Regions from separate parts of the Kitasatospora sp. NPDC036993 genome, predicted to be linked through region 2. Evidence: riboswitches for the same ligand, from Rfam matches in the RefSeq annotation. Region 2 holds a riboswitch; the other holds the start of a gene.
The links. A riboswitch is a leader RNA that binds a small molecule or an ion and turns the genes downstream of it on or off. The one in region 2 is predicted to bind glycine.

Region 1 (3,373 bases), on a different contig from region 2:
GCCACCGTAGTAGCGGCGGCCGGGGTAGCCCTCCGCGTACTTGTTGGTGAGCACCGAGCCCTGGGCCTCCATGACCGCCACCGGGGCGAAGTTCTCGGAGGCGATCATCTCCAGGGTGGTCTGCTGGCGGTGCAGCTCGGCGTCGACCGCGGCGGCGATCTCCGGGTCGAGGGCGTGCAGGGACTGGTTCAGAACCGTCATGGTGGTGGTCTTCCCGGGAGGAGGAGGGAAAGGGGCCGGGCGGGGCGGCCGCCGCGCGACCGCCCCTGTCAGGGGGCTCAGCCCTGGGGGTTGATGAGCGCGTCGTACTCGTCCGAGCCGAGCAGCGCGTCGGTGGCCTCGACGCGCACCTTGAACAGCCAGGCGGCCCCGAACGGGTCGGCGTTCACGGCGGCCGGGTCGGCGACGACGTCCTCGTTGATCTCGGTGACCTCGCCGGTCACCGGGGAGAACAGGTCGCTGACCGACTTGGTGGACTCCAGCTCGCCGCAGGTCTCACCGGCGGTCACGGTGGAGCCGACCTCGGGCAGCTGCACGTAGACGATGTCACCGAGGGCGGTGGCGGCGTGCTCGGTGATGCCGATGGTCGAGACACCGTCCGCGTCCGCGGCGGTCAGCCACTCGTGCTCCTTGGTGTACTGCAGGTGCTGGGGGTTGCTCATGGCGTCATTCTCCAGGATGGGAAGCGGGCACGGCGAAGCGGGCCGTCACTCGGACGGCTGCGACGTGCGGGTACGGGGGGAAAACGGGCCCGAGGGCCTCAGCGGGCGCGCTTGTAGAACGGCAGCGCCACGACCTGGACCGGCTCGTGCTTGCCGCGCACGTCCACCGCGACGGTGCTGCCGGGGGTGGCGTGGGCGGCGTCGACGTAGGCCATCGCGATCGGCTGCCCCAGGGTCGGGGACGGCGCGCCCGAGGTGATCCGGCCGATCGGCTCGCCCTCGGTGGAGACCACGGTGTACTCGGCGCGCGGCACCCGCTTGCCCTCGGACACCAGGCCGACCAGCACCTTCGGCGGGTTGGTCTCGGCCGCGGCGGCGGCCTGCTCCAGCGCCTTGCGGCCGACGAAGGCGCCCTCGTTGGTGGTCTTGTCGAAGCGCACGACCCGGCCCAGACCGGCGTCGAACGGGGTGAGGTCGGTGGACAGCTCGTGCCCGTACAGCGGCATGCCGGCCTCCAGGCGCAGCGTGTCGCGGCAGGACAGGCCGCACGGGACCAGGCCGCGGCCCTCGCCGGCGGCGGTCAGCGCCTGCCAGACCGGCTCGGCGTCGACCGGGTGGCAGAAGATCTCGAAGCCGTCCTCGCCGGTGTAGCCGGTGCGGGCGAGCAGCACCTCGCGGCCGGCCACCAGGGCCGGGAGGATCGCGTAGTACTTCAGGCCGGGCAGGTCGGCGTCGGTGGTCTCCGCCAGGATGCCGGTGGCCTCGGGGCCCTGGACGGCGATCAGCGCGTAGGTGTCGCGGTCGTCGGTGACGACGGCGTCGAAGCCCTTGGCACGGGCGATCAGCTCGTCGAGGACCAGCTGGGCGTTGGAGGCGTTGGCGACCACCAGGAAGGCGTCCTCGCGCAGGCGGTAGACGATCAGGTCGTCCAGGATGCCGCCGTCCTCGGCACAGATCATGGTGTAGCGGGCGCGCAGCACACCCAGCGCGGAGACGAAGCCGACCAGCGCGTGGTCCAGCATCTCGCCGGCCTGCGGGCCGGTGACGGTGATCTCGCCCATGTGCGAGAGGTCGAACAGGCCGGCCTTGGTGCGGACGGCGAGGTGCTCCTCGCGCTCGCTGCCGTAGCGCAGCGGCATGTCCCAGCCGGCGAAGTCGGTCATGGTCGCGCCGAGGGCGCGGTGCAGCGTGTCGAGCGCGGTCAGGCGGGGGGACGACATGGCCAGGAACTCCTCGGTCGGGGCACTCAGGGGTGCGCGCGCCGGAACGGACCCGCTCGGGGGCCGACCCCGCGCGCGGGCATGCGGCGGCGTGGGTCTCCCCATCTGTCGTCGAACCTGAGAGCTTCACCGCCCACCTGCCCGCAGCCGTTCCAGCGTCGGGCTGGTTCCAGCTTGGGGGACAGCATGGCGGCTTGCACCGTGGGTGGGCGCACGACAGGGCCGGGCGCCGCTTTCCAGATGTGCCTAACCCGTGCGGTAGGGGTGCCTGAGAGATTCCGGGGAGGACTTGCTCCTTCGGCGCCGGCTGTGCCTGATCGGCACTCCGGGCTCTCCCGCGCGGGTTCGAGCGGCCGGTATGGAGTTGTGGGGGCCCGCGGCGCATGCCGTCGGACGCGCACATCATGGCACGTCCGGGACGACGAGGGGAGAGGGGACCCGGTCACATCACCCGGTACCGAACACGAGCCCCAAGGCGATCGGGCCGGGGGCCCTAGACTGCTGCGCGTCGGCGCAGCAGAGGGCGGCCGACCGGCAGAGGGCGGAATCGGCGGCGCATGGGGTACCCGGTGGAGCAGCAGCAGGGGTGGGGCGGACCGGAGGAGGCGCCGTCGGGCGGCTCCTGGCCGGCCAACGAGCTGGAGCAGGTGCTGACCGCGGCCCTGGGAGACCCGGGCGCGACGCCCCGGGTGATCGAGGTGCTGGCCCGTAGCCAGGTGTGGGTGCCGCTGCCGGCCGGGGCCGACCCGCAGGGGCAGTCGCTGGACCTGCCGACCGTCGAGCTGGGCGGCGACCCGTACGTGCCGGTGTTCTCCTCGCAGGAGGTGTTCCTCCAGCAGGCGCCGGGAATGGCCTTCGCGATCGCGCCGGTGTGGGAGTTCGCCCGCGGGCTGCCGCTGGGCCTGGGCATCGCGGTGAACCCGGACGCGGCGGTGGGCATCCCGGTGCCGCCGCAGGGGGTCGCCGAGCTGCGCCGCGGTCCGCGCGAGGACCGCTGGGAGGCCGCCGGCGACGCCGCGGAGCCGACCGGCGGGCGGGTGGCGCTGCGCGAGCCGGTGCCGGGCGAGGACCCGGAGCACTTCCTGGCCGCCTGCCGCGGCGAACTGTCGGCCCTGCCCGGAGTGTTGACCGCGCGCAGGGCGCTGGCCAGCGTCGAGGGCGAGCCGACCGTGATGTTCGTGGGCGTCCAGCTGGACCCGGCGGCGCCGGCCGATCCGGCCGCGGTGAACGACGCGCTCGGCCGAGCGCTGGGAACCGCGCCGCTGCCCGGCGGCGTCCACCTCGTACTGCTCGACCTCGCCGACGACCCGGTGGTCGAGTGGCTGCTCACCCGGGTGATGCCTTTCTACGCGCGGGTGTGAGCGGGGTCCGGATCAAGGCACGTCGCCGTGGCGGTGGCCGGTGCCGCGCCATAGGGTGCGTGCAGACGGCCGACGGGCCGGCGGGTTGAGGGAAAGAGGCGCGGCGAGGTGGGCGCATGAGTGCGGGAGC
Region 2 (3,373 bases):
GTGGACCTCGACCTGCTCGCGGCGGAGTTCGTCCCGGATCACCTCCTCGGTCGTGTAGCGCTCGACGACCAGGCGGACCCGCTCGATGGGGGCGAGGAACTTGCGGACCACCGGGTGTTCCTCACGGAGGGTGACCTCCTCGACGGCCTCGGCGATGTCCTTCTCGGTGAGGGTGGCGCGCTCGGCGTCGCTGACCGGCATCCGTTCGACCCGGACGCGCTCGCGGACCACCGGTACGCGGCGCTCGACCTGTTCGGTCGTCACGTACTTGCGCAGCTTCGCGGTGCCCAGGGTGCGCCAGTCGGTGGTGATCTCCAGTCGCTCCTCGCGGCAGGTGATCTCGACCGGGCCGCTGAGGGCGGTCGAGGCGGGGCCGGTGCTCGTGACGTTCGTGGTGGTCGTGGCTGCCGCCGTCGGGGCGGGGGTGGGAGCGGGCTGCGACTGGGGTTTCGGTTCCGCGGTGGGCGCGGCAGGTGCGCCAGGTGTGGTGGAGGTGGTGGCCTCGGGGGTGCTGAGGGTCCGCATGTCGTCCTCCGGGGCGGTCCTGGCGGTGTCCGCGGCGGTGGACGCGAACGGGATGACGGCCGGCTTGGCCGGGGCGGGTTCTGGCGAGCGCTCGGCGGTGTGGAAGGTGAGCGACTTGGCCGGGGCCGCCGCGGCCGTCGTGGCGGCGGCCGCGGTGGTGCCGAACTCCAGGTCGGGCTGCTTGGGGCGGCTCCCGTTCTCGCCGTTCGGGCGGCCGTCCGCCGGTGTGTCGAGCCCGTAGTAGCGGTAGAGCTGGAGCTCCTGCGCGGGCGACAGGTGCTGGCCGACGCCGAAGTCCGGCGACTCCTTCACCAGTGACTTGTCGTACGGCACCCGGAGTTCGTCGCCGGCGAACTCGCTCGTGGTCAGCGGGACGAAGGCGTCCCGGCCGAAGATGCCGGTCCGGACCGCGGCCCACTCGGGCCGTCCGGTCGCGTCGTCCAGGTAGACCTCGTCGACCGTGCCGATCTTGTCTCCGTTGCGGTCGACGGCCTTGTGACCGATGAGGTCCCGGGGGTCGATGTCGGTCTGCACTCATGCCTCCAGTGCGCTGAGCCTGCGGAACTCCCGCAGGAAGGCGGCCGGAGCACCCGTTCCGTCCGCCACTTCACACCAAAAGCCATGAATCGGACGGGCGCGACCGGGGTGCGCCGGACGGGCTGCGCGCTGGACCGTCCGGGGGACGCGCGTAGATCTCAAGCGACCTGACGCACCCGTGATCGGGAGGTCTCCCGCTGGTACCCTGGGCGGCGACCGCAGAGCCCGCTCGGGAGAGTCTCCGACCGCGAAAACCGCTGGTCGGAGCGCCGAAGGAGCAACTCCTCCCCGGAATCTCTCAGGCATCCGTACCGTGTGGGGTAGGTCACTCTGGAAAGCAGGGCAGGACCGTCGGCATGGGAGCCGACGATCACCACCCTCACCGACGGTGCAAGCCGACGGGGCGCCCACAGCGCACCGTGCGGGTGAAGCTCTCAGGTCCCGATGACAGAGGGGGAGGCCTTTCGGGTCGCCCGCCCAGGCTGAGCCGCTGTCCGCAGCGGCGAAGGCCGGCCGGCGTGCGCACCCCCGCCGGTCCGTGACCAGGAGGCCTCGACCACCATGAACGCCCAGCCGAACGCGGGACGCCCCACCGGCGCCTCGACCCTCACCGAGCTTGAGCTGGCCAGCCCCTTCGAGAACCGCCACATCGGCCCCGACGCCGCCGCGCAGGAGAAGATGCTGGCGTCCGTCGGCTACGGCTCGCTGGACGAGCTCGCCGCCACCGCGGTGCCCGAGGCGATCCGCTCCATCACCGCCCTCGACCTGCCCGCGGGCCGGAGCGAGGCTCAGGTCCTCGCCGAGCTGCGCGAGCTGGCCGGCCACAACCAGGTGCTCCAGCCGATGATCGGCCTGGGTTACTACGGCACCTTCACCCCGCCGGTGATCCTGCGCAACGTCATGGAGAACCCGGCCTGGTACACCGCGTACACCCCGTACCAGCCGGAGATCTCGCAGGGCCGCCTGGAGGCGCTGCTCAACTTCCAGACCCTGGTCTCCGACCTGACCGGCCTGCCGACCTCCGGCTCCTCGCTGCTGGACGAGGGCACCGCGGCCGCCGAGGCGATGGCGCTGGCCCGCCGCGTCACCAAGGTCAAGGGCGGCGTCTTCCTGGTCGACGCCGAGACCCTGCCGCAGACCGCCGCGGTGATCAACACCCGCGCCGTGCCGACCGGTGTCGAGGTCGTCGTCGCGGACCTGTCCGAGGGCATCCCGGCCGAGATCGCCGAGCGCGGCGTCTTCGGCGTGCTGCTCCAGTACCCCGGCGCCACGGGTGTGGTCCGCGACCTCGCCCCGGTGATCGAGCAGGCGCACGGCCTGGGCGCGATCGTCGCCGTCGCCGCCGACCTGCTCGCGCTGACCCTGCTCAAGTCCCCGGGTGCGCTGGGCGCCGACATCGCCTGCGGCACCTCGCAGCGCTTCGGCGTGCCGATGGGCTTCGGCGGCCCGCACGCCGGCTACCTGTCGGTGCGCGCCGAGTACGCCCGCTCGCTGCCGGGCCGCCTGGTCGGCGTCTCCGTCGACGCCGACGGCAACCGCGCCTACCGCCTGGCGCTGCAGACCCGCGAGCAGCACATCCGCCGCGAGAAGGCCACCAGCAACATCTGCACCGCCCAGGTGCTGCTCGCCGTGATGGCTTCCATGTACGCCGTCTACCACGGCCCGGACGGCCTGGCCGACATCGCCCGCCGCACCCACCGCTACGCCGCCGCTCTCGCCGAGGGCCTGCGGGCCGGCGGCGTGGAGCTGCTGCACGGCGAGTTCTTCGACACCGTCACCGCCGTCGTCCCGGGCCGCGCCGCCGAGATCGCCGCCACCGCCCGCGCCAACGGCATCAACGTCCACCAGGACGGCGCGGACCGGATCTCCGTCTCCACCGACGAGACCACCACCCGCGAGCACCTGGCCGGCGTCTGGGCCGCGTTCGGCGTCCCCGCCGTCGAGATCGCCGAGGCCGCCGGGGCGCTGCCCGCCGCGCTGCTGCGCGAGGACGAGTACCTGACCCACCCGGTCTTCCACAGTCACCGCTCGGAGACCGCCATGCTGCGCTACCTGCGCCGCCTGTCGGACAGGGACTACGCGCTGGACCGCGGCATGATCCCGCTGGGCTCCTGCACCATGAAGCTCAACGCGACCACCGAGATGGAGGCGGTGACCTGGCCGGAGTTCGGCCAGCTGCACCCCTTCGCGCCGATCGACCAGGCCCAGGGCTTCCTGACCCTGATCCGCCAGCTGGAGCAGCAGCTGGTCGAGGTGACCGGCTACGACGCCGTCTCGATCCAGCCGAACGCGGGCTCCCAGGGCGAGCTGG

Region 1: it holds a riboswitch for glycine, as region 2 does, so the genes downstream of both, gcvT (glycine cleavage system aminomethyltransferase GcvT) here and gcvP (aminomethyl-transferring glycine dehydrogenase) in region 2, are expected to answer to the same signal.

What each region holds. Positions count from the first base shown of each region.
Region 1 covers NZ_JBVJRP010000006.1:490,317-493,689, forward strand. The annotation lists gene glyA (serine hydroxymethyltransferase) at 1-201, opposite strand, end outside; gene gcvH (glycine cleavage system protein GcvH) at 279-662, opposite strand; gene gcvT (glycine cleavage system aminomethyltransferase GcvT) at 761-1,882, opposite strand; glycine riboswitch at 2,129-2,230, opposite strand; gene ACZ7C5_RS16075 (enhanced serine sensitivity protein SseB C-terminal domain-containing protein) at 2,440-3,243, shown strand; gene ACZ7C5_RS16080 (enhanced serine sensitivity protein SseB C-terminal domain-containing protein) at 3,360-3,373, shown strand, end outside.
Region 2 covers NZ_JBVJRP010000023.1:13,855-17,227, forward strand. The annotation lists gene ACZ7C5_RS33990 (PRC and DUF2382 domain-containing protein) at 1-1,059, opposite strand, end outside; glycine riboswitch at 1,283-1,386, shown strand; glycine riboswitch at 1,388-1,520, shown strand; gene gcvP (aminomethyl-transferring glycine dehydrogenase) at 1,624-3,373, shown strand, end outside.